DNA from 4 places in the Streptomyces cyaneofuscatus genome. Region 1 is predicted to be linked to each of the others. Evidence: riboswitches for the same ligand, from Rfam matches in the RefSeq annotation. Region 1 holds a riboswitch; each other region holds the start of a gene.
What was found. Region 1 has a riboswitch for cyclic di-AMP ahead of R2B67_RS22195 (transglycosylase family protein). Riboswitches for the same ligand answer to the same signal wherever they lie in the genome.
Positions count from the first base shown of each region.

Region 2: it holds a riboswitch for cyclic di-AMP, as region 1 does, so the genes downstream of both, R2B67_RS16645 (M23 family metallopeptidase) here and R2B67_RS22195 (transglycosylase family protein) in region 1, are expected to answer to the same signal.
Region 3: it holds a riboswitch for cyclic di-AMP, as region 1 does, so the genes downstream of both, R2B67_RS03280 (LysM peptidoglycan-binding domain-containing M23 family metallopeptidase) here and R2B67_RS22195 (transglycosylase family protein) in region 1, are expected to answer to the same signal.
Region 4: it holds a riboswitch for cyclic di-AMP, as region 1 does, so the genes downstream of both, R2B67_RS32310 (C40 family peptidase) here and R2B67_RS22195 (transglycosylase family protein) in region 1, are expected to answer to the same signal.

Region 1 covers NZ_CP137002.1:5,022,255-5,029,250, forward strand. The annotation lists gene R2B67_RS22180 (tetratricopeptide repeat protein) at 237-950, shown strand; gene R2B67_RS22185 (cytochrome P450 family protein) at 947-2,239, shown strand; gene R2B67_RS22190 (transglycosylase family protein) at 2,404-3,510, shown strand; cyclic di-AMP (ydaO/yuaA leader) riboswitch at 3,801-3,998, shown strand; gene R2B67_RS22195 (transglycosylase family protein) at 4,004-4,720, shown strand; gene eno (phosphopyruvate hydratase) at 5,132-6,412, shown strand; gene R2B67_RS22205 (FtsB family cell division protein) at 6,525-6,995, shown strand.
Region 2 covers NZ_CP137002.1:3,781,116-3,788,111, reverse strand. The annotation lists gene R2B67_RS16655 (MerR family transcriptional regulator) at 1-226, shown strand, start outside; gene R2B67_RS16650 (PP2C family protein-serine/threonine phosphatase) at 374-1,603, shown strand; cyclic di-AMP (ydaO/yuaA leader) riboswitch at 1,814-1,966, shown strand; gene R2B67_RS16645 (M23 family metallopeptidase) at 1,978-3,021, shown strand; gene R2B67_RS16640 (aldo/keto reductase) at 3,171-4,115, shown strand; gene R2B67_RS16635 (PrsW family intramembrane metalloprotease) at 4,122-5,612, opposite strand; gene trmB (tRNA (guanosine(46)-N7)-methyltransferase TrmB) at 5,699-6,601, opposite strand; gene lhgO (L-2-hydroxyglutarate dehydrogenase) at 6,594-6,996, opposite strand, start outside.
Region 3 covers NZ_CP137002.1:808,594-815,589, reverse strand. The annotation lists gene R2B67_RS03300 (aspartate aminotransferase family protein) at 1-25, shown strand, start outside; gene R2B67_RS03295 (helix-turn-helix domain-containing protein) at 85-693, shown strand; gene R2B67_RS03290 (DUF6126 family protein) at 737-913, shown strand; gene R2B67_RS03285 (tyrosine-protein phosphatase) at 918-1,730, opposite strand; cyclic di-AMP (ydaO/yuaA leader) riboswitch at 2,142-2,302, shown strand; gene R2B67_RS03280 (LysM peptidoglycan-binding domain-containing M23 family metallopeptidase) at 2,306-3,283, shown strand; gene R2B67_RS03275 (SGNH/GDSL hydrolase family protein) at 3,446-4,273, shown strand; gene R2B67_RS03270 (STM4011 family radical SAM protein) at 4,277-5,206, opposite strand; gene R2B67_RS03265 (STM4012 family radical SAM protein) at 5,214-6,608, opposite strand; gene R2B67_RS03260 (STM4013/SEN3800 family hydrolase) at 6,608-6,996, opposite strand, start outside.
Region 4 covers NZ_CP137002.1:7,298,514-7,305,509, reverse strand. The annotation lists gene R2B67_RS32325 (excalibur calcium-binding domain-containing protein) at 178-693, shown strand; gene R2B67_RS32320 (ATP-dependent Clp protease proteolytic subunit) at 857-1,504, shown strand; gene R2B67_RS32315 (hypothetical protein) at 1,512-1,817, shown strand; cyclic di-AMP (ydaO/yuaA leader) riboswitch at 2,192-2,357, shown strand; gene R2B67_RS32310 (C40 family peptidase) at 2,361-2,831, shown strand; gene R2B67_RS32305 (LysE family translocator) at 2,930-3,574, opposite strand; gene R2B67_RS32300 (LysR family transcriptional regulator) at 3,648-4,562, shown strand; gene R2B67_RS32295 (ATP-binding protein) at 4,590-5,021, opposite strand; gene R2B67_RS32290 (helix-turn-helix domain-containing protein) at 5,272-6,132, shown strand; gene R2B67_RS32285 (DUF397 domain-containing protein) at 6,186-6,443, shown strand; gene R2B67_RS32280 (8-amino-7-oxononanoate synthase) at 6,436-6,996, opposite strand, start outside.

The DNA.
Region 1 (6,996 bases):
CGGGGCGTCGGGGCGGGCGGGGGTGCTGAGCGCGGCCGAACCGGTTGAGCTGCCGCGGGTGTGGAGCGAGAGCGAAGCAGTCCCGGCTGAGGTGACCGTCGAAGATCGCCGTCTGCTTGACGCCGTGCTCTGGCGGGGGGATCACTCTGTATCTGAGTACCGCCGTCGGTCCCGAACTCGTGGAGGAGTGGAGACGGGCGCGGCGTCCGAACGCTCATCCGCGTGGCCATCTGCTGGTGCGAGCGGCGATCGACCTCGGCAGGTGTGGGCTGCGGAGTGCGGGCTTCTCCCAAGATCTGCTCCGCCATGCGCAGATGTTCTATCCGCAGGAGCTCGTCACGGCGCATTCCGAGTCCTTCGAGGACGGGCTCGCATGGGCCGCCCAAATTCGCCACGGAGTGACGGGGCTCCTGGTTCCTGGAGAGGGGCCGGACGCCTGGGCTGTGTTCGGGTCGCTCATCGCCGATGCGAACGACCGGGTGGACAGCTCACCCGTCCCGCTGGGCGTGTGGACGCTCGTGCTGTCCGCAGCCACAGACAAGGGGGCGCTCCGATCGGTGCGGTGGAACGCCCACAGGTCGCTGGTGCCCGCGGCCAAGAGGGACCCGGAGGCCGCCGCTGTGCTCGGAGCCATCAACGCCACGTTCGGCGATCTGGAAACCGCTACGTACTGGTATCGCAAAGCGGCGGACGCGGGCCATACCGAAGCCGCGGCGACTGTAGGAGAACTGCTGGCTTCGCTCGGCACAGTGACGAGAGCGATTCCGTACCTGGAGCAGGCTGCCGAAGCCGGCGTCGTACGTGCGCAGTACTACCTCGGCGTCCTGCTCGCCGAGCGTGCACACACGTGGCTCTCCAGAGCAGCAGAAGCCGGCCACCCCCTCGCCGCTCGCGCCCTCCCCTCACTCCGTAAAGTCACCGACACCCGGCCCGATACCGTCAAGGAGTGACCGACACCCCCGCCTGCCCCTACACGCCTGATGGTCCCGAACTCTTCACCTGGGAGTTCGCCACCGACCCCTACCCCGCCTACGCCTGGCTCCGCGAGCACAGCCCCGTGCACCGGACCGCGCTGCCCAGCGGGGTCGAGGCGTGGCTCGTGACGCGGTACGGGGACGCCAAGCAGGCGCTCGCCGACGCGCGGCTCTCCAAGAACCCGGCGAACCACGCCGGGTCCGCGGCGGCCAAGGGGAAGACGGGGATCCCGGGGGAGCGCAAGGCGGAGCTGATGACGCATCTGCTCAACATCGACCCGCCGGACCACACCCGGCTGCGCCGGCTCGTCTCCAAGGCGTTCACCCCGCGCCGGGTCGCGGAGTTCGCGCCCCGCGTGCAGGAGCTGACGGACCGGCTCATCGACCGGTTCATCGAGGACGGGGAGGCGGACCTCATCCACGACTTCGCCTTCCCGCTCCCCATCTACGCCATCTGCGACCTGCTCGGCGTCCCGCGCGAGGACCAGGACGACTTCCGGGACTGGGCTGGCATGATGATCCGCCACGGCGGCGGGCCGCGCGGCGGGGTGGCCCGGTCGGTGAAGAAGATGCGCGGCTATCTCGCCGAACTCATCCACCGGAAGAGGGAGAACCCCGGTGACGACCTGATCTCCGGGCTGATCCGGGCCAGCGACCACGGCGAGCACCTCACCGAGAACGAGGCCGCTGCGATGGCGTTCATCCTGCTGTTCGCCGGGTTCGAGACGACGGTGAACCTGATCGGGAACGGTACGTACGCCCTCCTCCGCCACCCCGAACAGCGCGCCCGCCTCGAAGAGTCGCTGGCGGCGGGGGAGAGCGCGCTGCTGGCCACCGGGATCGAGGAGTTGCTCCGGTTCGACGGCCCGGTCGAGCTCGCGACCTGGCGGTACGCCACCGAGGCGCTGACGCTCGGCGGGCAGGAGATCGCGGCGGGGGACCCGGTGCTGGTGGTGCTGGCGGCGGCGGACCGGGACCCGGAACGGTTCGCGAATCCGGACGCGCTCGATCTGTCACGGAGTGACAATCAGCATCTCGGCTACGGTCACGGAATCCACTACTGCCTGGGGGCACCGCTGGCCCGGCTGGAGGGCCAGGCCGCGGTGGCGACCCTGCTGAGACGCCTTCCTGACCTGCGACTTGCCGCAGAACCTGGCGATTTGCGCTGGCGCGGCGGGCTCATCATGCGCGGACTGCGCACCCTGCCGGTGCAGTTCGAGCCCGGTCGCCGCCTCGAACAAAGTGACACGCTGTCACCTCTGTGACTTTCACGTGATCTGCGCTGCATCGACTTGTGACATGCGTTCGAGTCCCGCTAGGTTCACGGTTCGACGCGTCGGCCGCTGTTCACCGGTTGCCCACGCGTCACTTGTTCAACAGCTTCTTGCTCCTCAGTTCTTGCTTGTCAGTCGCACGGAAGGCATATCCCATGGGCTCCGCGAACGGCAGACACCGCCGCCCTCGTCAGGCACCCGCCATCGTCGTCGCCGCAGGCGTGACCGGATCGGCCATCGCCATTCCGCTCCTCGGCGCGGCGGGCGCACACGCAGCCGACGCCACCACCTGGGACCGGGTCGCGGAGTGCGAGAGCGGCGGCATGTGGAGTGCCGACCTCGGCAACGGCTACTACGGCGGGCTTCAGTTCTCGCAGGAGACCTGGTCGGCGTACGGCGGCGACGCCTTCGCGGAGCGGGCCGACCTGGCCAGCCGCTCGCAGCAGATCTCCGTCGCCGAGAAGGTCCTGGACGACAAGGGCCCGCAGGCGTGGCCGAGCTGCGCGGTGATCTCCGGCCTCGCGGTGGACGGCAGCCTGCCCGGTGTCGACCCCGGTACCGCGCCCTCCACCGACCCCACCCAGGACCCGACGACCGCTCCGGCGGACGAAGCGGATGGAGCGGACGAAAAGGGTGAAGCGGGAGGTTCCGGCAACACGGACTCGACCGGCGCCACGGACAAGACCGGCACCACGGACTCCACCGACAAGACGGACGGAACCGGCAAGGGGGAGAAGAAGGGCGGAGCTGACACGCTCGACCCCTCGGCGAAGCCTTCCACTACGCCCCCCGCCACCGGAAAGACCGGCACCCCCGGCTCTCCTGACGCCTCGCAGCCCTCCACCTCCGCCCCCGACGCCTCGCAGGGCACCGACCGCACCGGCGGCAAGCACCGCGGCGCACCGGCCCCCGAGGAGGCCGGTGCGGTGGGGCAGGAGGACGGCCCTCGCGAGTCCGGCCGGCACGCCTCGCGGGGCGAGAGTGACGCGCGGGACGGCGGCGCGGTCACCGGCGGCGGCTACACCGTGCAGCCCGGGGACAACCTCTGGGCCATCGCGGACGCCCAGGAACTCCCCCAGGGCTGGACCGGCCTGTACGAGGCCAACAAGGACCTCCTTGGCTCCGACCCGGACCTGATCCTGCCCGGCCAGAGCCTGGATCTGGGGCTGGGTCAGAGCGCCGCGGAAGGTGCCGAGACCGGTGCCGGGGCGGGTGCCGATGCGGGCGCCGGAACGGGCGCGGAGGCGCCCGCCGCCAACTGATCGAATCCGGGAAAACGCCCCAAAATCGCGGGTAGTTCAGAGGCCTATGTCCACTTATGCGTAAGTGAGACATGGGTCTCTTTGCTGCAACTGGCGCGTCGCGTCCGCCCGCTCGGCGCAGATCCCCTCCGACCTGCGGAAACGGTCCGTCAGGGTGAGCAAGTAAGCGCCGATTGGGCCAGTATGTCCATCTTTGAATGTCGGGGTTGCCTGTGTTTACGGTCGGAACCGCTCGCACCGCGGGCCCCGTCGACCGTCACGCCGAATCCTGCCGTCGGTCGAAGGGAACAGACGCGTAAGCGCCGTAGGCAGGAGCGGGGGACCCAGGTAGGCCGCCGGGTCCGTACAACCCCTTCGAAGGACAGCTCCTTCGAGGCCGGGGACGTACGGGAACGGCTTGGGGTGAAGTCGCGCGCAAGGTCGCGCGACCGGGCAACTCATCAGCCCGAACCCGACAGCTCACCTCGTAGGCGTCGGTGAGGAGATCCGTTCCATGCTGCTGAACAGCAAGGGCAAGCACCGCCGCCCCTCGAAGACCGTCCGTTTCGCCACCCTCGCGGGCATCACCGGTGCCGCCGTGGCCGTCCCGCTGATGGGTGCGACCAACGCTTCCGCCGCCTCCGTCGAGACCTGGGACGCCGTCGCCCAGTGCGAGTCCGGCGGCAACTGGTCCATCAACACCGGCAACGGCTACTACGGCGGGCTCCAGTTCTCGCAGTCGAGCTGGGCCGCCGCCGGCGGTACGCAGTACGCCTCGCGCGCCGACCTGGCCTCCAAGGACCAGCAGATCGCCACCGCCGAGAAGCTCCTCGACATGCAGGGCCCGGGCGCCTGGGCCTGCGCCGGCGCCGGCGGCCTCACCAACGACGGTGTGGACCCGGGCGTGAACACCGGCTCCGGCCAGTCCGCGAGCAAGCCCGAGCAGGCCCAGCCCGAGCGCAAGGCCGAGCAGCCCACCACGCGCAGCGAGCAGCGCACCGCCCCGGCCGCCCCCAAGGCCGAGAGCTCCAAGAAGACCGTCACCACCCCGACCGGTGAGAAGGTCCAGAAGGGCGACGGCGAGTACAAGGTCAAGACCGGCGACACCCTGAGCAAGATCGCCGACAAGGAAGGCGTCAAGGGCGGCTGGAGCAAGCTCTTCAAGCTCAACGACGACATCGTCAAGGACGCGAACCTGATCTTCCCGGGTCAGCAGCTCCACCTGAAGTAACAGCCGGCTCTCCTCCCCGGAGGGAGGGGGTCCGGCGGCACCCTCCCTCGCACGGCTCCCCGGCCCGGCGCGCTACTCCCCCCGTGCGCGCCGGGCCGGGGTCTTTCCGTGGGAAGGGCGCCGCTCCCGCCGTGTGAAGGACGCCGGCGGGGATGGGGGTAGGGGCGATGACGGGTGATGGGGATGGGAATGGTGGGCGATCCGTTCACTTCTTGTCGGCATCGCACCCCCGCCGCTTGTTACCGCCCAGTAGATTTCTAGAGATTTGTCCCGTGATGCTGGCCCTTGGGTCCTTTTTCGTCCCAGGAGACGGGCGGTCGGCCGACTGACGCGGCCGGGCCGGTTAGGCTCGTGTCGCAAGGCCACAGTGACCCTGCACAACCAGCGTCATATCCCAGAAGGAGATGCCTCGTGCCGTCCATCGACGTCGTCGTAGCCAGGGAAATCCTCGACTCCCGGGGCAACCCCACGGTCGAGGTCGAGGTTGGCCTCGACGACGGCAGCACGGGCCGTGCTGCCGTTCCGTCCGGCGCCTCCACCGGTGCGTTCGAGGCTGTTGAGCTTCGCGACGGTGACCCCAACCGCTACCAGGGCAAGGGCGTCGAGAAGGCCGTCCTCGCCGTCATCGAGCAGATCGGCCCGGAGCTCGTCGGGTACGACGCCACCGAGCAGCGCCTCATCGACCAGGCGATGTTCGACCTGGACGCCACCGAGAACAAGGCCTCGCTCGGCGCGAACGCCATCCTCGGTGTCTCGCTCGCCGTCGCGCACGCCGCCTCCGAGGCGTCCGACCTGCCGCTCTTCCGCTACCTCGGCGGCCCGAACGCGCACCTGCTGCCCGTTCCGATGATGAACATCCTGAACGGCGGCTCGCACGCCGACTCCAACGTGGACATCCAGGAGTTCATGATCGCCCCGATCGGCGCGGAGTCCTTCTCCGAGGCCCTGCGCTGGGGCGCGGAGATCTACCACACGCTGAAGAAGGTCCTCAAGACCAAGGGCCTGTCCACCGGACTCGGCGACGAGGGCGGCTTCGCCCCGAACCTGGAGTCCAACCGCGCCGCCCTGGACCTCATCGTCGAGGCCATCACGGAGGCCGGTTACGTCCCGGGCCGCGATGTCGCACTCGCGCTCGACGTCGCCGCGTCCGAGTTCTACAAGGACGGCGTCTACGAGTTCGAGGGCAAGTCCCGCTCGGCCGCCGAGATGACCGAGTACTACGAGGAGCTCGTCTCCGCGTACCCGCTGGTCTCCATCGAGGACCCGCTGTACGAGGACGACTGGGCCGGCTGGAAGGTCATCACCGACCGCATCGGCTCCAAGGTGCAGATCGTCGGCGACGACCTCTTCGTCACCAACCCCGAGCGCCTGGCCCGCGGCATCGAGGAGGGCTCCGCCAACGCCCTGCTCGTGAAGGTCAACCAGATCGGTTCGCTGACCGAGACCCTGGACGCCGTCGAGCTGGCCCAGCGCAACGGCTTCAAGTGCATGATGTCGCACCGCTCCGGTGAGACCGAGGACGTCACCATCGCCGACCTCGCCGTCGCCGTGAACTGCGGCCAGATCAAGACCGGCGCCCCGGCCCGCTCGGATCGCGTCGCCAAGTACAACCAGCTGCTGCGCATCGAGGAGATCCTCGACGACGCCGCGGTGTACGCGGGCCGCTCCGCCTTCCCGCGCTTCAAGGGCTGACCCCCTTCCCAGGGCTGACCCGCGGCCCTGGGACGGTAGCCTCCGCCCGTCCCCGCACCCGGTCCCGTACCGTGTGCGGGGACGGACGTGTATGACGGGGAGGCGAGAGAACATGGCCGGGAAGGACCGCGACCGGTTCTCCACCGCGACCAGGCTGCGACTGCTCGGCGAGCAGACCGCGGCCCGCGTGTACCGCTCCCAGAACCGCCGCCAGGCCCGCCGCTCCCGGCTCACCGGCCGGGCCGCGTTCCTGGCGCTGGTGGTCTGCTCCCTGGTGGTCGCGCTCGCCTACCCGATGCGTCAGTACGTCTCCCAGCGCGACGAGATCGCCGAGCAGGAGCGGCTCTCGCAGGAGGCGAAGGCGCGCACCGAGGAGCTGCGGGACGAGAAGGCGCGGCTCCAGGACGACGCGTACATCATGCGGCTGGCCCGCCAGCACCTCCATTACGTCCTCCCCGGCGAGACCGGCTACATCGTGGCCGACCCCGACGCGGTGGAGGACCGCCGCGGAGAGCCCGGCGAGAACCACCGCCCCTGGCACTCGAACGTCTGGGACGGCGTGGACAGCGCCGACCGCGACTGAC
Region 2 (6,996 bases), 1.2 Mb from region 1:
CGGGGCCGATGCCGGTGGTGAGCAGGCTCAGGAGATCGCCCGGCGGCACTGCGCGTGGCTGTCGTCGTCGTCCAAGGAGCCCAGCCGGTCGTACGTCATCGGGCTCGGCGAGATGTATGTCGCCGATCCGCGCTTCGGAAAGAACTACGATCGCTACGGGGACGGCACCGCCGCCTTCGTACGGGATGCACTGACGATCTACGCCGAGCGCAGGCTCTCCGACTGACCACGGAGGGCTCCGCACCAGGCCCGCTTCCCCCTATTCGGCCGATGACGGGTCGCCGCACGGCGCGGCTCCGGGAAGCCTGGACGGGGCGCGGTACCGTCCGCAGCCGTGGTCGGACCGGGCAGCAGGAGTGCACAGGTGGTGGGGATGGCGGAGAAGGGGCGCGGGCTCGTGAGGGCGAGCCTCGGGATCCCCGGGCGTGCCACGCCCGGCTCCACCGGGAAGGGCAGGCCGGTGGTGGCCCGGAACCCCGGCACCCGGCGGTTCGTCCGGCTGCTGCCCGTGCTGCTCATCGGCGGCGGGCTCCTCTTCGACTCGCTCGCCCCGCCCAACTTCACCGCCGTCCCCCTGTTCGTGGCCGCGCCGCTGATCGCCGCCCCTTTCTTCTCGCTCGCCAGCACGATCCGTACGGGCGTGGCCGCGGTCCTCTCCGTCATCGCGATGCGGCTCTCCGACGGCACGTCCACCCAGGTCGTCCCGGTCATCGAGATGATCACGGTCCTCACCGCCGCGGCCCTGGCCCTCGTCATCAACGGGGTCGTGCGCCGCAGCAACGAGCAGCTGGCCTCGGCGCGGGTCATCGCGGAGACCGCCATGCGAGCCGTGCTGCCGACCCCGGCGGAGCGGATCGGCGGGCTCCAGGTGGCGGCGCGGTACGAGGCGGCGCAGGCGGACGAGTTCGTCGGCGGGGACCTGTTCGCGGTGGCGGACACCCCGTACGGCGTACGCCTGGTCGTCGGTGATGTGCGCGGCAAGGGGCTGGACGCCGTGGAGGCGGTGGCCGTGATCATCGGGGCGTTCCGGGAGGCCGCCGAGCAGGAGCGGTCCCTGGAGGGGGTGGCCCAGCGGCTGGAGCGGGCGCTCGCGCGGGAGGGGACGCGGCGGTACGGGCTGGACGCCATGGAGGGGTTCATCACCGCCGTACTGGCCGAGATCCCGCCCGGTTCGGCCTCGCTGCGGCTGGTGAACCGGGGTCACCCGGAGCCCATCCTGCTGCACGCCGATGGAGCCCTTGAGGTCCTCGCGCCGTCCGTGCCCGCGATGCCGCTGGGGATGGACCTCGGGGTGTGGCCCGACCGGTCCGACGAGTGGGAGATGCCCCCGGGTTCGACGCTGCTCGCCTTCACGGACGGCCTCTCCGAGGCGCGGGACGCGAACGGGGTCTTCTACGACCCGGCGGCCCGGCTGCGCGGCCGGATCTTCCCCGGCCCCGAGGAGCTGCTCTCGGCGCTCACCGACGACGTACGGCTGCACACCGGGGGCCGGTCGACGGACGACTTGGCGCTGCTCGCGGTCAGCCGGCCGGCGGAGGGGCAGGCGCCGCGGCGGACGACGGTGAAGATCGTCGGCCGGGGCGATGACACGGTGCGTAATTGAAGGGCGCCGCTCCGCATAACAGTTGACACACCATCAGAAAAAGAGGTGTGGGCGAGGGGTCGTCAAGTCGTCCGATTCGCGCTGCTTGTGGGCGGTAAGTCCCCGCCGGAGCCGTTAATGATCAACAAGAACAGCTTGGAATCGAGCCCGTCTGTCTATTAACGTTCGATAACGCAGCGCGGTCGTCCCAGCCGTCGTCAGAGACGGCGCCGTGCGCGAGCGCCGAATCCCGCAAGGGAACCGGGGAACCACCTACATGGGGTGAATCGGACGCCTGTGTCTCGTGAGAGACGGAGGGGCCCGTAGGAGACCTTCCTGCTCCGAACCCGTCAGCTAACCCGGTAGGCGAGAAGGAAGGAAAGGAGTGCGCCCACGTGGCGTCCAACAAGCCTGCCCCTGAGGCCCCGTCACCCTTCACTGCCGACGGCCTCGGTGGTCCGGAGCGGACGTGGGAGGAGTGGAACCCCACCGCGGAGTCCATCCGTCCCGTGCGCGGCAAGCACCGCGTCGCCAAGCAGCGGGGTCTCGCCCGTAGCTCCACCGTCCTCGGGGTCGGCGTCATAGCGGCCGTCGGTGCGGGTGGCATGGCCACCGCCCAGAGCAAGCCGCCGGTCTCCATCTCCCTTCCCGATTCCATCGCGGACAACCTCCCCGACGCCAAGTCCCTTCCCGGCGTCGGTGCCTTCATGGCCGAGGAGGCCGAGGCCGCACCGGTCACCGCCGCGCCGCTCACCACCGCGGGCATCACGACCGCCGAGGCCGACCAGGGCGCCACCGACGCCGGCGAGGCCCTGCGCGCCCGCATCCTCCAGCAGGCCGAGCAGCAGCAGGCCAGCGCCGATGCCGAGGCCAAGGCCGCCGAGGAGAAGGTCGCGGCCGAGAAGGCCGCCGCCGAGGCGAAGAAGCAGCAGGACGAGGCCCAGGCCGCCGTCAAGGCCAAGATCGCCGCCGAGAAGAAGGCGGCCGAGGAAGCGGCGGCGAAGAAGGCCGAGGAGGAGCGCCTCGCGAAGCTCCGCGCCAGCTACACCCTGCCGACCTCCTCGTACACGCTCACCTCGACCTACGGCCAGTCCGGCGCGATGTGGTCCTCCGGCCAGCACACCGGCCTGGACTTCGCCGGGGCGGCCGGTTCGCCGCTCAAGGCCGTGCACGGCGGCACGATCACGGAGGCCGGCTGGTCCGGTTCGTACGGCTACCGCACGGTCCTCCAGCTGGAGGACGGTACGGAGATCTGGTACGCCCACCAGTCCTCGATCGACGTCTCGGTCGGCCAGCAGGTCAGCACCGGCGAGACCATCGGCCGCATGGGCGCGACCGGCAATGTCACCGGCGTCCACCTCCACCTGGAGGTCCGCACCGCCGGCGGCTCGGCGATGGACCCGGCGGCCTGGCTGAACAGCAAGGGCCTCACCGTCTGAGACCCGGGTACGTCGTTCGTCGTCGTCCCCTCGCATACCCCGGCAGCCCTGACGCTCACCCCCCGACGTCAGGGCTGCCGGTCTGTCCGCGTCCGACCGGGTGCCGGGACATGGAATAGGCGCCCCCGCCACCGCCGTTGAACCCCGACATGACTTCTCTGCGCACGCTCGGCAGCTCCGACCTCCAGGTCTTCCCCCTCTCCCTCGGCGGCAACGTCTTCGGCTGGACCGCCGACGAGGACCGGTCCTTCGCCGTCCTGGACGCGTACGCGGCGGCCGGCGGCAACTTCGTCGACACCGCCGACGCCTACTCCGCCTGGATCGAGGGCAACCAGGGCGGTGAGTCGGAGAGCGTCATCGGCAAGTGGCTCGCCTCCCGCGCCAACCGCTCCGACATCGTCGTGGCCACCAAGGTCGGCGCCCACCCCGACTACAAGGGGCTCTCCGCCGCCACCATCAAGGGCGCGGCCGAGCAGTCGCTGCGCCGCCTCGGCACCGACCACATCGACCTCTACTACACGCACTTCGACGACGAGACCGTCCCGGTCGAGGAGATCATCACCGCCCTCGACGGGCTGGTGAAGGACGGCAAGGTGCGCCACATCGCCGCCTCCAACATCAGCCCGGAGCGCCTCCAGGAGTCGCTGGACTTCTCCGAGCGCGAGGGCCTGGCCCGGTACGTCGCGCTCCAGCCGCACTACAACCTGGTCTCCCGCGCCACCTACGAGGGCCCGCTCCAGGAGACCGCCGCCCGCGCCGGCCTCGCCGCCGTCCCGTACTACGCGCTGGCCTCCGGCTTCCTCACCGGCAAGTACCGCCCGGGCGCCACGGTGGAGAGCGCCCGCTCCGCGAAGGCGGGCGAGCACCTGGAGTCGGAGCGCGGCCGGAAGGTGCTCGCCGCCCTCGACCGGGTCGCCACGGAACGGGGTGCCGAGATCGCCACGGTCGCCCTCGCCTGGCTCGCCGCCCGCCCGACGGTCGCGGCCCCGATCGCCTCGGCCCGCACGGTCGAACAGCTCCCCGCGCTGCTGGCCGTCGCGGACCTGGAGCTGACGGAGGCGGAACTGGCGACGCTCACGGAGGCGTCGGCCTGAAGTGAGTCACGGGGGAGGCGCGGTGGGGCCGTAGGGGTGGTGTCGGCCGTACGGGTACGGCTGCGGGGGCGGGCTGCCGTACGCGGTCCCGTGCCCCTGCCCGTAGCCGTATCCATACCCGTAGCCGTGTCCCTGGCCCTGTCCGTACGGCGGCATCGGCGGGCGGTACGGATACGGCTGCGGGCGCGGGCCCGTGCCGGTCATCCGGGCCGCGTGCGTGAGGGCCGGGGCCGCGATGGCCCGGCGCTGCCAGAGGTGGTGCAGCAGCTCCCGTTCCCGGGCGGCGAAGTCCGGGCCCACCGCGTCGTGGCGGGCGCGGCGGCGCAGGCCGGCCAGGGTCGTCGCGAACGACTCGTACTCGGCGACCGCGCGCGCCGCCGCCCGCCCCCGGGACCGGTCCTGCTTCCCGTGCCAGTGGCGGGCCAGGTCGCGGGCCACGCCCCGGGTCCGCATCGAGGAGAGCGCCAGGGGTTCGGCCGGGGTCAGCCAGCCGGCCGTGGCGTACGCGGGGAGTTCGGCGGCGAGCGTCCGCAGCTCCCGCCGGCGCCACCAGACCGCCAGCCAGGTCACCAGCCCGAACACCGGGACCATCACCATCCCGTACACCGCGTAGAAGCCGTACGGGCCGAAGGCCGACGAGCCGTTCCACAAGGCGTGCAGGCCCATCGCGAAGAGCAGGCCGAGCACGGGCAGGGCGATCCGGCGGACCCGGTGGTGGCGGGCGCTGATGGCCGCGAAGCCGAAGCCGAGGCCGGTGAGGACCGTGAACAGCGGATGCGCGAACGGTGACATCACGATCCGTACGAAGAACGTCCCGGCGGTCACCGAGGCGATCCCGGAGCTGCCGAGCTGCTGGTCCTCGTCGAAGGCGTTGCCCAGATAGAGGATGTTCTCAGTGAAGGCGAAGCCGGTCGCGGTGAAGCCGGCGACCACGATGCCGTCGACCACGCCCCGGAACTCCCGTCTCCGGAAGATGAAGACCAGCAGGATCGAGACGGCCTTGGCGCTCTCCTCCACGACCGGGGCGATCACCGTCGCCCCCAGGGTGTCGGCGCTCGCCGGATCGGCCGTCGCGGTGGCGATCCAGCGCATCGCGAACGAGTTGGCGATGATCGCGACGAGCGCGGCGGCGCACGCGCCCCAGGCGAAGGAGAAGATCAGATTCCGCCAGGGGGCCGGCTCCACCCGGTCCAGCCAGCGGAAGGCGGCCAGCAGGAGCGGCACCGGAAGCACCGCCAGGCCGAGGCCGACCACGAACCCTTCCGGGCCCGTCTGTTCGCGGACCAGGGCCAGGATCACCAGCCAGCACAGCGCGAGCGCCACGATCACCGTCCCGGCGCGGAACACCTTGCTGCGCCACACCATGGAGACGCGGCGCGGCCGGTACGTCCACCGGCCGCGCTCCGGCACGGCGCCCAGCACCTCCTCGGGCCGCTGCTCGTGGAGGACCGGGACCGCCGGCTGCCGCTGCTGGTACTGCACGGAACCGTCGGACACCCCTCGACCCTAACGAGGACCACCGACACCCGGCGACGGTGCATCCGGCCAGGACGTGGCGTACTCCGGGGGTTTCAGGCCCTGCCTCAGATACGGGCGAACAGCAGGTCGTGCACGACGTGGCCCTTGTCCAGCCCCTGGCCCTCGAAGCGGGTGAGCGGCCGGAACGCCGGACGCGGCGCGTATCCGCCGTCCCCCGCCGTGTTCGCGAAGCGGGGGTGCGCGGTGAGCACCTCCAGCATCTGCTCCGCGTACGGCTCCCAGTCCGTCGCGCAGTGGACGATGGCGCCGGGCTTGAGGACCGGGGCCACCAGGTCCAGGAACTCGGGCTGGATCAGCCGCCGCTTGTGGTGGCGGGCCTTGGGCCAGGGGTCGGGGAAGTAGACCCGCAGCCCGTCGAGCGACTCGGGGGCCAGCATCTCGCGGAGCAGGATCACCGCGTCGCCGTTGGCCACCCGTACGTTGGTGGAGCCCGCCTTGTCCGCGAGGCCCAGCAGGTTGCCCTGGCCCGGGGTGTGGACGTCGACGGCGAGAATGCCGGTGCCCGGGTCGTCGGCCGCCATCTGGGCCGTGGCCTCGCCCATGCCGAACCCGATCTCCAGGACGACGGGCAGGCCGTCGAAGAGCTGGTCCAGGTCGAGGACGCGCTTGCCGTCGATGTCCAGGCCCCACTTCGGCCACAGCCGCTCCAAGGCGTCCTGCTGGCCGGTGGTGACCCGGCTGCGGCGCGGCTGGAAGCTGCGGATCCGGCGCTCGTGGTGCGAGCCGGCCGGGTCGGCGGCGGGGCCGCCGGGGAAGCGGGGCTCCTGGCGCAGCCGGCGCGCCCGCTCGAAGGAGGCGGCCCGCAGCGCGGCGGCTTCGTCGGCGGCCGGCCCGGTGGGGGCCGTGGCGTCGGCGGCCGTGGAGCCGGTCGCGGAACCGGTCACCGTGGTCGCCGCCTCCGGCTCGGGTGCCGCTGCGGTCGTGGGGTTCAAGGGCTGCTCAGACACAATGACCCGATTCTACGGCGGGCGGCCTCCACCCCGTCTCCTGAGCCCGGCGCAGCGCCCGCCGCGCCACCTCCCGCCCGATCGGCAGGCACGCCGTCGCGGCGGGGGAGGGCGCGTTGAGCACATGCACGGTGTGCGGGGCCTCGCGGATCAGGAAGTCGTCGACCAGCGTGCCGTCCTTCAGCACCGCCTGGGCCCGGACCCCGGCGGGCGACGGGCGCAGGTCCTCCTCCCGCACGGCGGGGAGCAGCCGCCGGACGGCCTGGGTGAAGGCGGATTTCGAGATCGAGCGGTGCACCTCGCCCGCCCCGTACCGCCAGTGCCTGCGGGCGATCTGCCAGGTGCCCGGCCAGCTCAGCGTGGACAGCAGTTCGGCGGGGCGCACCACCGGCCAG
Region 3 (6,996 bases), 4.2 Mb from region 1:
CAAGCAGGCCGTGGCCAACCGCTGAAATTTTGCCTCCGGGGCAATTTATTTGCCCGGGAGGAAAGTTCCTGGCCCAATGGACGCATGAACCCTCCGGACGAAGGGGCGGCCGACGAGCTCCCCGGCGTCGCCCCCCGACTGCGCGACCTGCGCCGTGGCCGCGGTCTCACCCTGGAGACCGCCGCCCAGCGGGCCGGACTCTCCCCGGCCCACCTCTCCCGGCTGGAGACCGGCCGCAGGCAGCCTTCGCTGCCCATGCTGCTGGGCCTCGCCCGTATCTACGGTACGACGGTTTCCGAGCTTCTCGGCGAGAAGCCGCCCGAGCGGGAGGCGGTCATCCGCGGCGGCGCCTTCGAGGGCGCCGAGGCGGACGGCTGGATGTACCGTAGGGCCGGCGGCTCCGGCCGCGCCATGCAGGCGCTGCGGGTCCGGGTCCCGTACGGCGCCCAGGGCGATCTGGTGCGGGTGCACCCCGGTGAGGAGTGGCTGTACGTCCTCGGCGGGCGGCTGCGGGTCGCGCTGGGGGAGACCGTGCACGATCTGGACCCGGGCGACAGCGCCCACTTCGACTCGCTCACGCCGCACCGGATCGCGGCCCTGGACCGGGGCGGGGCGGAGCTGCTCTTCGTCCACTCCCTGCTGCAGAGCCCCGCGGCCGAGCTCTGCCTCGGCAACGCGCTCCACGCGCGCTGACCCCTTCGTTCCCCCGGCCGCGAGGCCGGCAGAGAGGACCGTCATGTCCGATTCCGAGCACTACGACCCGCTGACCCCGAGGCGCCCGAAGGCCACGAAGGACACGCAGGAGCGCCGGATGCCGCGCGGTCTGGTGATCCGGCTCTTCGCCTACCTGGTGGTCGGCCACGTGATCGCGGCCTTCCTCTACCTGCTCTTCGTGGTGGCGGGCGCCGAGTAGGCGCTCAGCCCTGGTCGAGGAGGCGCTCGCGCAGCCGCTCCCGGGTCTCGGGGGAGACGCCCAGCCCCTCCGACAGGTAGCGGTCGGTCGTGCCCCAGGTGTCGTCGATGGCCGCGAACGCCGCCGCGAGGTAGGAGGCCTGCGCCCCGAAGAGCGGATTGAGGAGCTCCATCACCTCGGGGGACATCCCGGTCTCCGACATGTCCGTGCGCTTCACCTTGTACCGGCGGTGCGGATCGTTGGACTTGAGGTAGTCCGCCTCGATCGCCTCGCGCTCGACGCCGACCGCGAGCAGCGAGACCGCGATCGACAGGCCGGCCCGGTCCTTGCCCGCCGCGCAGTGCATCAGGGCCGGCACGCTGTCCTCCGCCAGGGCGTGCAGGACGCGGCTGTGCTCGGCGGTGCGGTCCACGATGGTCGAGCGGTACATGGTGATCATGCGCTCGGTGCCCTTGCCGTTCGCCAGGATCGAGCGCAGCTGCTCGATGTTCCCGTCGCGGACCAGCCGCCAGAACTCTGCTCCGTCGGCCGGGTCGGAGAGCGGAATACTGACATTGCGGACACCGGCCAGCTCGATGTCGTACCCGTCGAGCTTGTGGTCGGCGGAATTGCGGAAGTCGAAGACGGTGTGCAGCCCGAGTCCGCCGAGGAAGAGCGCGTCCTCGGCGGTGGCGTGCGCCAGGTGGCCGCTGCGGTAGAGCCGGCCGAAGGCGGTGCGCCGCCCGTCCTCGGTGGGAAGCCCGCCCACGTCACGGAAGTTGCGGACTCCGGTCAGTTCGGTCTCGGTCGGCGGGACCTGCGGCACCTGCTGCGTCACGGTGGCTCCTGGAATCTTCGGCGTCGGCGCGGCTCTCCGGCGAGGGCGCTCCTGTGACGATACGACATCGGTTCACGGGGCAATCATCGGAAGTCTGACGGGGTGTCAGGGGTCGCGTCGACGGCATGTCCGTATTGGTGCATTTCGTAGAACATGCCCTGCTAATGGGGGAGATGGGATTCCGTAGGTGAGCGGGATCATATCCGTGACGGACCGTGGCGGCGGCGCCCTGGCTATTTCCCGGGATCCGCACGGAAAGCCAAGATCCGTAATCCACGGAGGGTGACGGGAAATCCGGAGCGAAATTGAATCGATGATTCCGGGGCGCAACCGACGGCTTGTTCCCGTCGTCCTCACTCGTTTACGGTCACCGTCAATCCGGACGGACCGCCTAATCCTGCCGCCGCCCGGAATTCGCACCCACCCACTCACGTGTGGCAGGAGCGGGGGAACCAGGTAAGCCGCCGGCCCGGAGCGATCCGGACCGGCTAGGGGTGAAGCCGCCATCCGGCGGCCGGGCATCTCCAGCCCGAACCCGACAGCTCACCTCGCAGGCGCCGGAGAGGAACTTCCCCATGCCCGCAAAGGGTAAGCACCGCCGTCCCAAGTCCGGCCCGATCCACCGCGGCGTCCTCGCCGCGGGCACCGGCGGCGCCGTACTCGCCCTCCCGCTGTTCGGCGCGACCGGCGCCCACGCCGCGGAGAAGGCGGCCCCCGCCGTCCAGCCCGCCGCCGCGCAGAGCGCCCAGCAGGCCGCACCGCAGGCCGCGCCCGCCACGGCGAAGAAGGCCGCCCCGAAGACGTACGCCGTCGTCTCCGGCGACTACCTCGCGAAGATCGCGACCGAGCACCAGGTCAAGGGCGGCTGGCAGAAGCTGTACCAGGACAACCGCTCGACCGTCGGCGAGAACCCCGGCCTGATCTTCCCGGGCATGAAGCTGACCCTCGGCGCCAAGGCCACCGGCACCGCCGCGCCTTCGGAGGCCAAGAAGTCCGCCCCGGCCCCCAAGGCCGCCGCGCCGAAGAAGGCCGCCCCGAAGAAGGCCGAGCCGGCCCCGAAGGCCGACACCCTCTCGGCCGACGAGTCCGACGCCGCCGCCGAGTCCGGCGCCTCCACGCAGACCGGCTCCTCCGAGTCCACCGGCTCCGGCTGGACCGCGCCGCTCGACAACGCCAACGTCACCACCCAGTACCGCGCTTCCGGCTCCAGCTGGTCCAGCGGCTACCACACCGGCTCCGACTTCCAGGCCGCCTCCGGCACCCCCGTCAAGGCGATCGGCCCGGGCACCGTGGTCTCGGCCGGCTGGAGCGGTTCGTACGGCAACGAGGTCGTCATCAAGCACGAGGACGGCATGTACTCCCAGTACGCCCACCAGTCCTCGCTGAGCGTCTCCGCCGGCCAGACCGTCACCGGCGGCCAGCAGATCGGCCTCTCCGGCTCCACCGGAAACTCCACCGGCCCGCACCTCCACTTCGAGGTCCGCACCGGCCCGAGCTACGGCTCGGACGTCGACCCGGTCGCCTACCTGCGCCAGCACGGCGTCTCCCTCTGACCCCAGGGCGAGAAGAAGTGATCGAGGGGCGGTGCGCGGCGGCGCACCGCCCCTCCACTTATTCCGGCTTTACCGAAATCTGACCGGGTGGTCTATGTCACCACCCGTCAACCCCGTATTACGGTCGCGTAGGTCACATTGAACGGTGCAGGATATGTGCTTGTGGCAGACGATTCGAGAACCCAGCAGCAGAACATCATCGGGTCGTACGCGGCGATCGGGGACAGTTTCACGGAGGGCGTCGGCGACCCCGGCCCCGACGGCACCTTTGTCGGCTGGGCGGACCGGTTCGCGGTTCTGCTCGCCGACCGGCTCCCCGCCCCCGACGCGGCGACGAACCCGGACGAGACCCGGCACGGCAATTTCCGTTACGCCAATCTCGCCGTACGCGGACGCCTCCTCGACCAGATCGTCGAGGAGCAGCTGCCCCGCGCCAAGGAACTGGCCCCCGACCTGGTCACCTTCTGCGCGGGCGGCAACGACATCATCCGGCCCGGCACCGACCCCGACGATCTGGCCGAGCGCTTCGAGCGGGCTGTCGCGGACCTGACCGAGGCGGTCGGCACCGTCATGGTCACCACCGGGTTCGACACCCGGGGCGTTCCGGTGCTGCGCCACATGCGCGGCAAGATCGCCACGTACAACGTGCACCTGAGGGCCATCGCCGACCGGTACCAGTGCCCCGTGCTCGACCTGTGGTCGCTGCGCTCGGTCCAGGACCGGCGCGCATGGGACGCCGACCGGCTCCACCTGTCGCCCGAGGGCCACACCCGCGTCGCGCTGCGCGCCGCCCAGGTCCTCGGCCACGAGGTGCCGGCCGACCCGGACCAGCCCTGGCCGCCGCAGGCCCAGCGCCGCCCCTTCGACGAGCGGCGCGACAACATCCAGTGGGCGCGGGAGTACCTCGTGCCGTGGATCGGCCGGCGGCTGCGCGGCGAGTCGTCCGGCGACCACGTCGAGGCGAAGCGGCCGGACCTGCTGCCGCTGTAGGGATCAGGGGTTGAGGAGCGGGAGCGTACGCCGGGACGGGCCGGGGACCACGGGTCCGCCCGGTGCCGGGTCCGGCCCCGGGCCCACGCCGGACCCGGCGGGTATCCGCTCCAGGACGCCGCCCGCGAACACGTCGTACAGCGGCAGCGTCTCCAGGTGTACGTAGCCGATGTGGCAGTCGCACACGGCCAGCGGGCAGGCCCGGGGACCGAGCGCCGCGCGGTAGCTGCCGTCGTAGAGGTTGCCCAGCTCCGCCTTGACGAAGTGGCAGCGCCGCACCGTGCCGTCACCGTCCACCGAGATCACCGACTCGCCCGTCCGGCAGGGCAGCCCGGCCGAGCGGTGCGGATGCCGGCTGTAGGGGAAGAGCGGGTCCAGCTCCGTCCACCGCTCCGCCTCCTCATCGGTGTACGTGTGCCCCTCGGCGGCGTTCACCCAGAGGTAGACCTCGGCAGGCAGCGCGGCCCGCAGCCGCCGGGCCTCCTCCAGATGCTCGTCGAACCCCACCACGCCCACGCTGTAGCGGATGCCGCGCGCGGACAGCTCCCGGCAGCGGCCGAGGAACCGCTCGTACGGGGTCTGCCCCGGGTGGTACGTGCACCAGAGCGCGATCCGCTCCGGATCGGCGTCCGCCAGCCACGTGGTGCGGCCGCTGAGGTTCGTCTGGATGGCGACCCGGCCGATGTGCGGCAGCTGGGACAGCTCGGTCAGCGCACGCCGGTACCAGGAGCGCACCAGGCCCTCGCCCCACGGGGTGAACAGCACGGAGAGCCGGTCGCCGGTCTGCGCAGCCGCCCACGCGGTGAACCGCTCCAGCGCCTCCCGGTCCGCCGTCAACTGGGCCTTGCTGTCCCGCCGCTTGGCGAACGGGCAGTACGGACAGTCGTAGTCGCACGAGGCCAGCGGGCCCCGGTAGAGGATCGTCAGGTCCATGGCCCGCTCACTTCCGCTCATACGCGGCCATCGCGGCCCGCACTCCGGGGGAGAACAGCGCCGGACCCAGCGCGTCCGAGTGCGCCAGCCCCAGCGGCGAGAGCCGGAGAAGGCCCTCGGGCGCCTGCGCGTCCAGCCAGCCCCGGTCCGCGAACCGCGCCAGCTCGGCGGGGAAGTCCGCACGGGGGTCCGTGCCGAAGCGGGCGCGGTAGTCGTCCAGGGGCAGGCCCGCCGCCTGGAGCAGCGACTGGAGGAGGTGGCGCCTGCGGGCCTCGGCCGCGTCGACGTACCTGCCGACCTCGGCCCGGGAGAAGTCCTCGGTGGCGGTGAACCGGTCGATGATGGAGCGGATCTCCCGCATGTCCACCGCGTAGTCGAAGGAGTAGTGGAGGGCGGAGGTGTATGAACGGGCCCCGCAGCCCAGGCCGATCATGCCGTCGGTCTGGCAGGCGTAGTCCTCGGGACCTTCTTGGGGTGCGTCGGCGCGCCGGAACATCCGCATCGACACCTGCTCGTAGCCGTGCGCCAGCAGATGGTCCCGCCCCACCGCGTAGAGCCGCAGCCGCTGTTCGTCCCAGGCGGCCTGCTCCAGGGCCTCCGCCTCGGGGCCGGTCGCGGCGGCGCCCAGGCGGTGCAGACCGGTCAGCGGGCGGACGTACAGCGGGTAGAGGTACATCTCCTCCGGCCGCCAGGCCAGCGCGGCGTCCAGGGAGGTGAGCCAGGTGCGCTCGGTCTGGCCGTCGATGCCGTAGATCAGGTCGATGTTGAGCACCGGTATCCGGGCGTCCCGGATCCGGCCGAGCGCGGCTTCCACCTCGGCCCGGCGCTGTGGACGGACGGCGGCCCGCGCCTCCGCGTCCACGAAGCTCTGTACGCCGATGCTGACCCGGGTCGTCCCCCGGTCGGCCAGCACGGCGAGGCGGTCGGCGGTCGCGGTGGACGGGGAGGTCTCCACCGACAGCGGCACCGCGAGCAGGTCTGCGCCCATCCGCTTCTCCGCTATGTCGCAGAGCCGCTCCAGCTCGTCCGCCGTGAGGAAGGTCGGCGTCCCGCCGCCGAAGGCCGCCGCCGCGAACCGCACCGGCTCGTCGTCGCCGAGCGCGTCCCGTACGGCCACGGCCTGCCGGTCCAGGGCGTCGAGATAGCGGGTCGTCAGCTCCTCGGGCGCGCCGATCCGGGTGAAGAGGTTGCAGAAGCCGCAGCGGACCTCGCAGAACGGTATGTGGAGGTAGAGGGAGAGGGCGCTCTTGGGCTCCGCCGCCCACAGCTCACGCAGCGCGGGCCGCTCCGGCAGGGGGCGGTAGGCCGTCTTGTGCGGATAGGCGTAGACGTAACTCTCGTACGGCCTGACGGCGGGCATGCCTGTCGCCGTAGCGGTGCTCGTGGTGGTGCTGGTGGTCATCAGGAGGCCCCCGGTTCGAGGAAGAAGTGCGCATAGGGCACGGTCCAGACGGCCTCGTGGCCGAGCCGGTGGCCGGTGTAGCCGTCGTCGCCGTAGGTGGTGCCGTGGTCGGAGCAGACGATGGCGAAACACCGGCGGCGGCTGCTCGCGGCGGCGAAGAGCCGGCCGATGTGCCGGTCGACGTACTCCAGGGCGGCCGCGTGCGTGGCCCGGGAGTCCCCGGCCTCGCGGGTCGCGCCCGGGGTGTGGAACCAGTTCGGCTGATGCAGCGCGGAGACGTTGACGAAGAGGAAGAGCCGCTGCTCCGACGGGAGTTCGGCCACCACCTTCTCGGCCCGGGTCACCTGCTCCTCGAACGAGGTCGGCGACGCGACACCGAACTCCGGCT
Region 4 (6,996 bases), 2.3 Mb from region 1:
CGCGCGCGCAACCGCCCCGGAGCCGCGCGGCATCCGCACAACACGACTCCACCGCTGAGCCGTGACCATCACTCCCCCGCTCTTTGGTCACAACTCCATCACCAACGGAACATCCTCCTCCTGCGGGCGCGCCCGGCTCATTAGCGTCGTTCCTCCACGAACTTCCTTGGGGGGACAATGAATTGGAACGACCCGCAGCACCCGTCACGGCAAGCGGACTGGGGGCCGGGCGTCACCGTCCCGCCGCCGGACCCTTCCCCCGGACCACGCTGGGCCCGTAAGCGCGTCATCCTTCCCGCCGCCGGCGTGCTGTTCCTGCTCGGCATCGGGATCGGCGCCACCGGCGAGGAGCCGGAAGCTGTACAGACAGCGGCGGTGAAGACAGAGCCCGGGCCGACGGTGACCGTCACCGTGACGGAGACGGCCAAGGTGACCGTGACAGCCAGCCCGGAGCCGGCCCCGACGGTCACGAAAATCAAGAAGGTACGAGTCACCGTCACCGCTCCGCCGCCCGAGCCCGCCGCCGAGGCGCCCGACCCGGTCTACGACGAGGGCGACGACTCGGGCGGGGGATCCACGTACTACAAGAACTGCACCGCCGTCCGTGCGGCGGGCGCCGCTCCCATCAGGAGAGGCGACCCCGGGTACGACTCCCACCTCGACCGTGACGGTGACGGAGTCGGCTGCGAATAGACGAACAGGCGAATAGACACCCACCGCCCCTCTCTTCGGTCCCGCGAACGCGTCAACCCTCCCTCTCTTCTGTACGTCCTGTACATTTTTGACAGGACGTGAGCGCAGGGCGGACCTGTGTCGCGCCTGCGTTCCGTCACGCACCCAGGAGAGGGGCTCCGCCATGATCCGACCCGATGCCCGACCCGACGCCCGTTACGTACTGCCCGAGTTCACCGAGCGCACCGCGACCGGGACCCGGACCCAGGACCCGTACTCCAAGCTTCTGTCCGAGCGGATCGTCTTCCTCGGGAGTCCGATCGACGACACCGCGGCGAGCGATCTGATCGCGCAGTTCATGTATCTGGAGCACGCTGAGCCGGACCGGCCGCTGTCGCTGTACATCAACTGCCCCGGCGGCTCGTTCGGGGCGATGGCGGCGGTCTACGACACGATGCGGTTTCTGACCTGCGAGGTGGAGACCTTCTGTCTGGGGCAGGCCGGCTCCTACGCGGCCGCTCTTCTGGCGGCCGGAGCTCCGGGGCGGCGACATGCCCTGCCCGGCGCGCGGGTAGTCATTCAACAGCCCGCGCTGGCAGAGCCGTTGCGGGGCCAGCCGTCCGACCTGGAGATCCACGCGCGCGAACTGGTGCGCACCCGCGAGCTGTTCACGGGCATGCTGGTCCGGCACACGGGCCGGACCGCCGAGCGGGTCACCGCCGACATCGAGCGCGACACCATCCTCGACGCGGAGGCCGCTCGCGCCTACGGGCTGGTGGACCACGTCGTGGAGAACCGCACACTCTCCCAGCCGCCGCACGACGTGAGGTGAACCGCCCATGGAACCCACGGAGTTCCCGCCCCTACCCGCACTGACCCGCGCCGAGGGTGAGCTGATCGACTGCTACCTCGCGGTCCTCGACCAGGTGGGCCGCATCAACCCGGCGCGCGGCAGCGACACCTACAGCGCGCTGAGAGCCGCGCAGGCCCTGGTCTCCCGGGCCGCGGCCCTGCGCGATGCCCTCTCCCTGATGCACGAGCGCGGCGAGCGGCAGATCCACGCGGCGACGCTCGCACGGGCCCTGCGGGTGCTGGACGGCGAGCGGCGGGCGGGCAGGGTCGCCGTGCCGCCGACCCCGAACTGAACCGCTCCGCGCGCCGGGAGCGCATTACGGGAGCGGGCCGGTCGCCCCGCGCGCGACACGCCCGGTGCCGCGATCAATTTCCCTCGCTCGTTCGGCGTAGGCGATCACCCGCACGAGCGACGCCCCAACTTGCGCTCGACGCGGGAGCCGTACCCGGAATGCGGCCTTTCGTCGCTGGTACGGGGGCGTGCGCCCGGCTCGTCGGCGGGGGCGAATCCACCCTGTCCACCTGAATGGATCAGTGGTGAGGAGACTCACAAATCACTGTTTCGGCTCGGAAATCCGGCACTTGGTGAGTCAAGATCCCTGGGACGACAAGCCCCCGCCACCGCGGCGGGGCGGTCCGGGTGGACGCCGAGTCCTGCCGCTTCCCGGATGACTGGTCGACAAGGAGTGGATCGGCAGGAGTGGAGGACCCGAGCATTACGGGCCGACCGGGAGACCGGGAAGCCCTCGGGGTGAAGCCGCGTCAAGCGGCCGGGCAACTTCGCCAGCCCGAACCCGACAGGTCATCCTTCACAGGCGGCTGACGAAGGGTTGCGCATGTCTGCGCAGGTTCATGTCCCGTCTCTGTTCGCCCGGGTCGGTACGGCTTCCGTACTCACCCTGGCCGTGACGTCCTCGATGCTGGCGCCAGGTCTGGTCGACGATGCCGAGGCCGCCACCCACTCGACGAAGGCGCTCAAGATCGCCGCGTCGAAGAAGGGGGCTCCGTACAAGTACGGGGCCGCGGGTCCCAGCCGGTTCGACTGCTCGGGGCTGACTGTCTACTCGTTCAAGAAGGCGGGGAAGAAGCTTCCCCGCACAGCACAGCAGCAGTACAACAAGACCAGCCGTATCTCCTCGTCGAAGCGGAAACCCGGCGACCTGGTCTTCTTCCATTCCGGCCGCAGCGTCTACCACGTGGGCATCTACGCCGGGGGCGGGAAGATCTGGCACTCCCCCAAATCCGGGGATGTGGTGCGTAAGGCGAAAATCTGGTCCAAGAGCGTCTGGTACGGACGGGTCCGCTGACCCACCTGCCGGACGCTCTTCCCTTGCGGCCGGGCGCTCTCTGTCCCTTGCGGCCGGACGCTCCGTCCCTTGCGGGCGCACGGGCCCCTCGGCGCACCTCAGCGCAGGAGGGGCCCGGTCACCAGCGCCAGCCCCAGTCCGGTGAGCGCCACGCCGCTGCCGCCCTCGATCGCCCGGGCGGTACGCGGCCGGCGCAGCCACCGCCCCAGCCGGTCCACGAGCAGGGCGAGGGCCGAGAACCAGACGAGGGCGAGGGCGACCACGAGGGCGGCGAGCAGGAGGGTCCTGGGCAGCGGCGGCTGCCCGTCCGGGACGAACTGCGGCAGCAGGCTGAGGAAGAGGACCGGCGCCTTCGGGTTGAGCGCGTTGGTCAGGAATCCCTGGCGCAGCGCGCGCCCGAGCCCCTCGGGCTCCTTCGGCCCCGGTGCATGCTCCGGCGTACGGCCCTCCTCGGAGACCCGGCGCCGGATCGCGTACAGGGCGCTGATCCCGAGGTAGAGCACGTACGCGCCGCCGAGCAGCTGGACCGTGCGGAAGAGGACGGGCATCGTCACCAGCACCGCGGCGAGCCCCGCCACGGCGAGCGCGGTGTGGACGAGCAGTCCCCCGGCGACGCCGAGGGCGGTGGCCAGACCGGCGGTGCGCGAGGCCAGGGCGTTGCGTACGACGACGGTGAAGTCGGCGCCGGGCAGCGCGACCATGCCGGCGGCGACCCCGGTGAAGGCGATCAGTTGTGCGTCCATGGGGTCCAGCCTGGACCGGCGGAGCCTTTAGCGTGTACTTGCAATCTTCTGGGTCTGCCTAAAGGAACGCTTCATGTACGACCCGACGCGGCTCGCCGCGCTGGTGGCGGTCGCCGAGACCGGATCGATCACGCGGGCCGCCGCCCACCTCGGCTACACCGCGCCCGCCCTCTCCCAGCAGCTGGCCAAGCTGGAGCGAGAGGCCGGGGCGACGCTGCTGGTGCGCCACCATCGCGGGGCGCGGCTGACGGCCGCCGGTGAGCTGCTGGCGGGGCGGGCCCGGCGGGTCCTGGACGAGCTGGACCAGGCGCGGCACGAGCTGGCGCAGCTGGCCGGGCTGTCGGGCGGCAGGCTGCGTGTGGGGACGTTCACGACGGCCGGGGTCCATCTGCTGCCGCCGGTCCTGAGCGCGTTCCGGCGGGCCCATCCGGAGGTCGAGCTGGCCGTCACCGAGTACGAGCCGCCGGGCGGGATCGCGGCGGTCACCGCGGGCGAGGTGGACCTGGCGCTGACCCACACCTACGAACCGGCGGTGGCCGACCCGCCGCCGCCGGGCGTCACCGTGGAACCCCTGCTGGTGGAGGAGCTGGTGCTGGCGACCGCGGTCGGGCACCGGCTCTCCGAAGGGTCAGGCCGGCTGCCGGTCGCCGAGCTGGCGGGCCGGCCGCTGATCAGCAGCGCTCCGGCGCATCCGCCCCGGCGCGGGGTGGAGAGCGCGCTGGCGGCGGCGGGCGCCACCCCGGCGGTGGTGTGCGAGTCGCCGGGCTACGCGCTGGTGTGCGCGCTGGTCAGCGCGGGGCTCGGCGTGGCGGTGGTGCCGGAGATGGTCGCGTCGCTGTCGGCCACGCCGTTGGCCGTACGGCGGCTGGAGCCCGCGGAGTTCCGCCGGACGATCTCCGTGGTGCACCGCGGCGACCGGGCGACCGCCGCGGCGGCGACGCTGCTCGCCCTGTTGCGGAGCGGGTTCGGGCGGGCGGCGGCCTCCTGAATCCCGCCGCCCCTCCCGGCCCTGTGGTCAGCCCTGGACCGGCACCGCCCAGGGCAGCGCGATCCAGACCGTCTTGCCGCCCTCGGCCGTCGGGACGACCGTGAGCCGTCCCCCGTACTCCTTGGCCAGCGACCGGATGATCACCATGCCGCGTCCGTTGTCCTGCCGCACGGCGGCAGGCAGCCGCTGGGGCCACCGGGGGTGACTGTCCGTCACCCCGAGGCGCAGCTCCTCGTCGCGTTCGAGGCGCAGATCGACGGTGAAGGTGGGCGACTGGCCGAAGGTGTGCTGAACGGAGTTGGTGGCCAGCTCGCTGATGATCAGCCGGATGGTGTCGGCCAGCTCCGTGTCCTCGGAGAGGCCCCATTCGGCCAAGGTCCTGGCCACGAATCTGCGGGCCGAGGAGACCGAAACCGGATCGCTCGGCAGGGTGACGGTTGCTTCCTGATGGTCTGCCATGGCGACGCCGTCCCTTTCGCGCCCCGGCCGACCGGAAGTCGGCCAGGATGGTGCTTCGCGCCAGACTGCCACTGTTGAAGCTCGCTGTAACGACGTTCGACCAAGATATGCATATATCTGTCGCTCGAAGCGGTGAATTCGGGTCCCGCACAACCTGGACGAAGGGCACACTGGCCCCCTTGCGGGGCCGAACCGTGCGGTGCGTGTCGGCCCCGTCCCGTTCCGTACCGCACAGCGCAAGGAGAACCGGATGCTGCACGGCCCCGTCGTCCGACGGCGGAAGCTCGGCGAGGAGTTACGGAGTCTGCGGCACGCCTCCGGACTGACCAGCCGGGACGCGGCGCACCTTCTCGGCTGGCACCAGTCGAAGGTGAGCCGCATCGAGACCGGCGCCAGCGGGGTCAGCCCCGAGGACGTGACGCGTCTGCTCGACGTCTACGCGGTGCGCGACGGGCAGCTGCGCGCCCTGCTCGAAGTGCTCGCCGGGTCGGCGGGCGGTGGCGGCTCGGGGTGGTGGCACGCCTACCGGGGCCTGATCCCGCCCCAGTACCGCGACTTCATCAGCCTGGAGTCCCAGGCCAGTACGGTGCGGACCCTGGAGACCTCGGTGGTGCCGGGGCTGCTCCAGACGGCCGGTTACGCGCGGGCGGTGACCCGCGCCTCGCTCGACGGCCTGCCGGCGGACCGCCTGGACTCCCTGGTCGAGGTGCGGCTGACCCGTCAGAGGGTGCTGCGCGCGAAGCCGCCGCTGCGGTTCACGGCCGTACTGGACGAGGCGGTGCTGCGCCGGGAGGTGGGCGGGCCCGAGGTGATGCGGGACCAGCTGCACCACCTGACGCAGGTGGCCCAACTCCCGCATGTGGACCTCCAGTTGCTCCCGTTCTCCGTCGGCGGGTATGTCGGACTCACCTCTCCTTTCGTCATCTTCTCCTTTCCGAACATTTCTGATCTGGATGTGGTCGTTCTCGACCACTTGACGAGTAGCCTCTATCTGGAGCGGAAAGAAGACCTTGAGGCGTACAGCTCGGCCTTCCGCACTCTGCAGGCACACGCACTGACGCCGGACGGATCGCTGGACCTCATCGACGCGATCCGCTGCGGCTTGCGCTAGCACGATGATCCGCTGAACCGACAGGACGTCCGACTCTGCCCGAGGGGGGCACCATGTCCGACCGTCTCGCACCGCGCCCGTCGTCACACAGCCCTGAACCACTGCTGTGGCACCGCAGCAGCCGCTCCACCGGCATGAACAACTGTGTGGAGACCGCGCGGCTCGGCGGCCCGGGGTCCGGTGGCGCGGACTCCGGCGGCGCGCTCCTCGCCGTACGCGACTCCAAGGACGTGGACCGGCCGCCGCTGTGCTTCTCCGCGACGGCCTGGACCACCTTCGTGGCCGGACTGGACGGGCAGCAGGTCAGCTGAGCGGAACCAGGGCCTCCCGGGGAGCGGTGGCGACGATCGTGGCCACCGCTCCTCCGATCTCCTCCTCGGTGAGGTCCGCCCGTGCGGTCAGCCGCAGCCGGGAGATGCCGTCCGGAACCGACGGCGGCCGGAAGCACCCGACCGCGACCCCGGCCGACCGGCAGTCGGCGGCCCACGTCACCGCCGCGTCGGCGGAGGGGGCCCGCACGGAGACGACCGCCGCATCCGGGCGGACCGCCGTCAGCCCGGCGGCGGTGAGCCGCTCGTACAGCGTGGTGGCGACCTCCCGGGCCCTGGCCGCCCGTTCCGGTTCCCGGCGCAGCAGCCGGAGCGCGCCGAGCGCGCCGCCCGCCGCCGCCGGGGCGAGGCCGGTGTCGAAGATGAACGTACGGGCCGTGTTGACCAGGTGGTCGATGACCCGGGCCGGTCCGAGGACCGCGCCGCCCTGGCTGCCCAGGGACTTGGAGAGGGTGAGCGTGGCGACGGTCCCCTCGCCGCCCGCCAGTCCCGCCGCGGCGAGCGCGCCGCGTCCGCCGTCGCCGAGCACACCGAG